2 regions of the Enterococcus sp. LJL98 genome follow, and region 1 is predicted to be linked to the other one. Evidence: a T-box and tRNA genes for the amino acid it is inferred to sense, from the RefSeq annotation. Region 1 holds a T-box; the other holds one or more tRNA genes.
The links. A T-box is a leader RNA that pairs with one kind of tRNA and senses whether it is charged. The one in region 1 lies ahead of leuS (leucine--tRNA ligase), so its partner is inferred to be a tRNA-Leu.

Region 1 (3,429 bases):
GGCTACCTTCCAAGCCGTTTTCATTCCAAGCAATGGCTGCATCTAATGGTCCCATGAACATTTCGTAAAGACGCAAAGTATCTGCCCCGTATTTTTCCACCACGTCATCTGGATTCACGACATTTCCACGAGATTTCGACATTTTCTCGTTGTTTTCCCCTAAAATCATCCCTTGGTTATACAACTTTTGGAACGGTTCGGAAGTCGGAACAACGCCAAGGTCAAATAAGAATTTATGCCAGAAGCGAGCGTACAATAAGTGAAGGACGGCATGCTCTGCACCACCGATATAAATATCAACAGGTAACCAACACTCTAATTTTTCATAGTTGGCGATTTCGTGTTTGTTATGCGGATCGATAAAGCGTAAGAAATACCAAGAACTTCCCGCCCATTGCGGCATTGTATTGGTTTCACGACGTCCTTTCATGCCTGTTTTTGGATCGACAACGTTCACCCAGTCAGAGATGTTGGCAAGCGGAGATTCCCCCGTGCCACTTGGATGAATGTCATCTGTTACTGGTAAACGCAAAGGCAACTCTTCAAGTGGTAAAGTTGTCATTGTCCCATCTTCCCAGTGAATCACTGGGATTGGCTCTCCCCAATAACGTTGACGTGAAAACAGCCAATCTCTTAGGCGGTAGCTGACTTCTTTTTTCCCTACGCCGTTTTCTTCTAACCAAGTTAACATCGTTTCAATCGCCGTTTCCTTATCTAAACCGTTTAAGAAATCTGAATTGATATGGGGACCATCTTCAAGGAAAGGCGCCTTTTCAATGTCGCCGCCTGCTAGAACCGGTAAGATTTCAATTCCAAAAGTTTTTGCAAAATCATAATCGCGGTCATCGTGTGCTGGAACGGCCATAATTGCACCAGTTCCATAGGTCGCAAGTACATAATCTGCAATCCAAATTGGTACTTCTTTTCCATTGACTGGGTTGATCGCGTAAGCTCCGGTAAAGACGCCGGTTTTTTCTTTCACTAAATCGGTTCTTGTTAAATCGGACTTTTTACTAGCTGCATCAATGTAAGCCTCCACTGCTGCTTTTTGTTCAGGACTGGTAATCTTTTGTACCAATTCAAGTTCTGGCGCTAAAACGCAGTATGTCGCTCCAAACAATGTATCTGGTCGTGTTGTAAAGACAGTAAACGATTCTTTTCTTCCAGCAACTTTAAATGTCACATTCGCACCATAAGAACGACCAATCCAGTTGCGCTGCATCTCTTTAATACTTTCTGGCCAATCTAAGTCTTCTAAATCATCTAATAGACGATCAGCATATGCTGTAATTTTCAACATCCATTGACGCATCGGTTTGCGAATGACATCATAGCCACCACGTTCACTTTTACCGTCGATGACTTCCTCGTTGGCAATCACGGTTCCTAGCTCAGGCACCCAGTTCACAGCAACTTCGGCTTCATAAGCCAAGCCTTTTTCATAAAGTTTCGTAAAAATCCATTGCGTCCATTTATAATATTCTGGATCCGTCGTATTAATTTCACGATTCCAGTCATAACTAAAACCTAAGGAGTTAATTTGACGACGGAAAGTCTCAATGTTTTTTTCAGTGAATTCTGCCGGATCATTACCGGTATCTAAGGCATACTGCTCTGCTGGTAGTCCAAATGCATCCCACCCCATTGGATGTAACACATTATACCCTTGGCTTCGTTTCATGCGCGACAAAATATCTGTTGCTGTATAGCCTTCTGGATGTCCGACATGTAAGCCTTGTCCTGAAGGGTAAGGGAACATGTCGAGTGCATAAAATTTTGGTTTATTCGATTCGTCTGTCGTATTAAAGCTATTATTTTTCGCCCAATACTTTTGCCATTTTTTCTCAATTGCTTTGTGATTGTAATTCACGATAAAACGCTCCTCTGCTATTTTTTCATAAAAAAAATCCTATAAGAAACAAAGTCGTTTCTTATAGGACGTATTTGACGTGGTACCACCTAAATTTACTAACAAAAAAGTTAGCCTCAACGTGTTAACGGTCGTCACCGAATCTTCCTACTGTCTTCAAAAGATTACACTACAAGGTGAGTTCAAAAGATTCTTTGTACACTTGCACCACACGTGTACTCTCTAAGAAAGAAGGGCTTTTTACTATTCCTTTTCAAACATGTTGATTATTTGACTTACGTGTATACTAGCAAATTTTTCTCACTCTTTCAAGTGTTTTAACGTACTTTCAAGGTTTGTCCAACATAAATCGTATCCGAAGTCAAATGGTTCAAGCTTTTGAGCTTCGCAACCGATACACCGTATTTTTGTGCCAAAGCCCATAAACTATCCCCACTAACGATTTTGTGTGTCGCTTGTTGGTTCCCAGTCGTTGTTGTTTGATTCCCACTAGTGGAATTGCTGGCTGCCGTACTGGTCGTTCCTTTTTTGACAATAATTTTTTGATTTGGGTGAATCAAATCGCCTTTAAGGTTGTTCCAGCTACGAAGTTGATCCATCGTAATCCCATGATTATTGGCAATCAACCAAACCGAATCCCCGGGTTTCACTGTGTAGTACTGTTGACTCGTACTTGGAGTGGACGGTTTTGGCGTATTTGCTTGATGATTGTTATTCGCTGGCGGTGTCGGCTGAGTATTCGTGCCACCTGTGCTTGATTGACTCACCACTAGTTTTTGTCCCGGATGAATTAAATCACCCTTCAGGTTATTCCAACTACGAAGCTGATCCATCGTAATTCCATGATTATTGGCAATCAACCAAACCGAATCGCCGGATTTCACCGTATACGTTTTTGCACTACTATTTGTCGGTGGTTTCGGTGTCTCTGGTTTGGGCGTTTCCGGTTTGGGTGTTTCTGGCTTCGGCGTTGTTTGACCCGATTGACTCACCACCAGTTTTTGCCCTGGATGAATCAAGTCTCCTTTAAGGTTATTCCAGCTACGAAGCTGATCCATCGTAATTCCATGATTATTAGCAATCAACCAAACGGAGTCGCCTGATTTCACCGTATACGTTTTTGCACTGCTATTGGTTGGTGGTTTCGGTGTCTCTGGTTTAGGCGTTTCCGGTTTGGGTGTTTCTGGCTTCGGTGTTGTTTGACCGGATTGACTGACAATCAGTTTTTGCCCCGGATGAATCAAGTCCCCTTTAAGGTTATTCCAGCTACGAAGCTGATCCATCGTAATCCCATGATTATTGGCAATCAACCAAACCGAATCGCCTGATTTTACCGTATAGGTTTTTTCTTGTCCCGTCGCTTGATTATTTTCTTGATTACTTTCACTGTTGTTCCCTGTGTTTTGGTTGCCTTGTCCGCCACCATTTCCCGTTGCCGGCGAATCAAAGCGTGTTAGATTGTATGTTTCAATCACACCATTTAATTTCCCTGCATATCCTGGATCGGTTGCATAACGGCCGGTCAACCAAGCAGTTGCATCGCGGTAGCTATTCGTATT
Region 2 (3,429 bases), on a different contig from region 1:
GGGAATCGTAAATTCCATCCTTGGGAAGAGGGAGATTCGGCAATCTTAGAACAATTTAAAAAGTGGATAAGATTACGTAAAAAACATGCCATCTTCCATTTAGGAGAACTTCATTTGTTTTACACAGCCGATTTATTTGGTATTTTGCGAAAAAATGGGCAACAATACGTTGTCGTACTGTTCAATCCGACGAATCATCCTGTGCGGATAACGGAAGCTTTTGTCTTTTTAACGGGGCCTTCTGAAGTAGTGTTTAAGGTGAACGAACGTTTGAAAAATCAAACACTTGAAGAAAATAGTTATTTGTTTCTTGAATCTTAATATGAAATGAAAAAAATCTTGTAATTAGGCAGCTTTCTCCTTTCAAAAGTATGGTATTATGAAGGAAATCTGGTTTAAAAGGATGAGAAAAATGAGAAATAGTGATGAAATTAAGCGAAAACACTTTCGCTTTCCTGCTTATTCGGATGAAACAGGTGTGAAAATTCAGAGAGAGCAAAAAAAACCGCTTTTTTCTGCTCACGAACCATGGATTTTGACGGAAGAGACAGGCACACCGTTTTATACAAAAAAAGAAACAATTCAAGACACGAAGGAATTGCGCCGCTCGACTCGCACGGGGCAAAACAAAGCTGGCCACAGCATTCAACAAAGAGAAGAATTAAAGCGACATCGGACAAATCTACCGGACTATACAAAACGTTCAAAAGTGGAAGTCACCAAAACAGGCAAGAAGCAACTCTTTGGCGAGACAGTTAGCCAAGCATCTTATTTAGTGAAAGAAAAAAAATCCGAGGTTGTCCCTTCGGTGAAACGGGCATACTCAGGCCGATCGTATTTTGTACCCAAATATATACCGGCTTCGATTATCCCAGATGAAACACAATCAACGATTTCTGAAGCCGAGTTACTCGATTCGATGAGGAAACCCCAGGATAGTTATTTGTTATTTGACAGTGAACGGACGCCTTATCAGGAACGAAAAGACGATGAACCGAGTGTCAAGAAGTTTCCTGCAACAACCGAGCTACTCAAAGAGTCAGAACCTAAAAAATCAAAGAAGCGGATGTCATTAAATCGCTCGCTCGATGGGATGATTGCCAAAGAAACCAATGATGTGACTGAGAAGAATTATTTTCGATAAACGGTCGAATTGAAAACCAACTGCCCCTTACTTTGTTTCGGTAAAGGTTCAGTTGGTTTTTTCGAAAGCAGAATAAAAATTAGGTGAAATTTGTTCTTATATTCAAAAAGACGGTTGACAAATGAATGATTTATCGGTAGTATCTACTTGTTGTCATTTTATTTGCAACAAAACAGCTGCAAGAAATGAACGTTTGAAGTGAAATGAAAGCAGCCAGATTTATGAAGTGGCTTTGGCGGAACTGGCAGACGCGTACGCTTGAGGGGCGTATGAGGAAACTCGTGTGGGTTCGAGTCCCATAAGCCGCATAAGAAAAAAACAATCTTCCGTTGCGAAGGTTGTTTTTTTATTTGCAACAAATCAATTGGAGTGGCAATCCTCTTGCTTTGTTTTTGAGTTGAAACTTTGCCTGTCATTTGTTTTCTTTTTTTTTGTCAAATTCCCCGCGATTGTTTCTTTTTTGGTATAATAGGGCACGGTAAAAAACAATCAAAAGGTTCCGTTTCAGATGAAATTTTTCGAAAAGAGGAAAACGAATGAAAAAATTTGAAAAATCAACAAAATTAAATGGTGTAAGTTACGATGTCCGTGGGCCTGTATTAGAAGAAGCGGAACGAATGCAAGACGAAGGCATGAGTATTTTAAAATTAAACACGGGAAATCCAGCGACCTTTGGTTTTGAAGCGCCAGATGAAATTGTTCGAGATTTGATTTTGAATGTTCGAGAATCGGAAGGGTACTCCGATTCAAAAGGCATCTTTTCTGCTCGTAAGGCAGTCGAACAATATTATCAAGTAAAGCAATTTCCTAATGTTTCGATCCATGATATTTATACGGGAAATGGTGTGAGCGAGTTAATTACGATGTCCATGCAAGGTTTATGTAATGATGGAGATGAAATTTTAGTACCGATGCCTGACTATCCTTTGTGGACCGCCTCGATTTCATTGGCAGGGGGAAAAGCGGTTCATTACCTTTGTGATGAGGCGAGTGAATGGAATCCGGATATTAAGGACATTCGCACGAAAATCAGCCCAAAAACCAAGGCGATTGTTTTAATCAATCCGAATAATCCGACGGGCGCTGTTTATCCGAAGGAAATTTTAGAAGAAATCGTAAAGATTGCGCGTGAATTTGATTTGATTATTTTTTCAGATGAAATCTACGACCGTTTATTGATGGACGGGCATCAACATGTACATATAGCTGCCTTGGCACCCGATCGGCCAGTGGTGACTTTTAGTGGTCTTTCAAAGTCGCATCGTGTGGCGGGATTTCGGGTAGGATGGATGGCAATTAGCGGAGATAAATCACGAATCAAAGGCTATATTGAGGGCTTAAACATGCTTTCTTCAATGCGTCTGTGTTCCAATGTTCTTTCGCAGCAAATTGTACAGACTGCCTTAGGAGGCTACCAAAGTGTCGATGAACTATTATTACCCGGTGGTCGCATTTATGAACAAAGAGAATTCATCTACAAAGCGGTTAATGAGATTCCTGGCCTCTCGGTGGTTAAACCGAAAGCGGCTTTTTATCTCTTTCCTAAAATTGATACAAAGAAATTTAACATTCTTGATGATGAGAAATTCGTCTTAGATTTTTTACATGAACATCAAGTCTTGCTTGTTCATGGTGGCGGGTTTAATTGGCAAGAGCCAGACCATTTTCGAATTGTTTACTTACCTAATATGGAGCAATTAAAAATGACGGCTGATCGGATGCGACAGTTTTTAGCAACCTATCAGCAAAAATAAAAAAAACAAAAAATGAACGATGAGCGGACGAAAAAGAAGTGTTACAAGAGTCGTGGTTTTATGAGATACTGGAAAAAAATTGAACTACTGGCTTTTTTATTGCTCGAATTACGCGAAGATGAGCCCTTTGTTTCCCGTTTATCCGTCAAACCTTCATAAAATTGGCCTGGGGCTATGACAACTGTCATGGCCTCATTTTTCGTTGCGATTGATCCCATGGCTTGTCTGTTGCTTTTTATAAAACATTGAAATCAAAGGCGAAAGCATTGGACGTCTGTTCAAATTACCAAGAGCCCCACCGATTAATATCGAATAGAAAAGAGGACAAATATAGAAAAAAACCTCCACAAGCTGAATGTAGTCCATCGCTTTTGGAGGCGTAACGGGATTCGATTCTCAAACAATCATTTCACAAATCTTTTTGCTAACAACCATTCGACCGTTGTATTTTTCCATAATATCTTTGGAAGGATCAATGATTTGAATTAAAAAAGAATTTTCATACTCTTTTTCAATTGCCCCGAATAAACG

Region 2: it encodes a tRNA-Leu, which carries the amino acid that the T-box ahead of leuS (leucine--tRNA ligase) is inferred to sense. The anticodon was not compared.

The regions. Positions count from the first base shown of each region.
Region 1 is NZ_JBTXLU010000004.1:83,703-87,131, forward strand. Features, by position in the region: gene leuS (leucine--tRNA ligase) at 1-1,870, opposite strand, end outside; T-box leader at 1,932-2,137, opposite strand; gene ACYSNO_RS04935 (muramidase family protein) at 2,188-3,429, opposite strand, start outside.
Region 2 is NZ_JBTXLU010000001.1:479,303-482,731, reverse strand. Features, by position in the region: gene ACYSNO_RS02250 (glycoside hydrolase family 13 protein) at 1-321, shown strand, start outside; gene ACYSNO_RS02245 (hypothetical protein) at 413-1,144, shown strand; tRNA gene ACYSNO_RS02240 (tRNA-Leu) at 1,371-1,452, shown strand; gene ACYSNO_RS02235 (pyridoxal phosphate-dependent aminotransferase) at 1,681-2,898, shown strand; gene ACYSNO_RS02230 (DUF2187 domain-containing protein) at 3,295-3,429, opposite strand, start outside.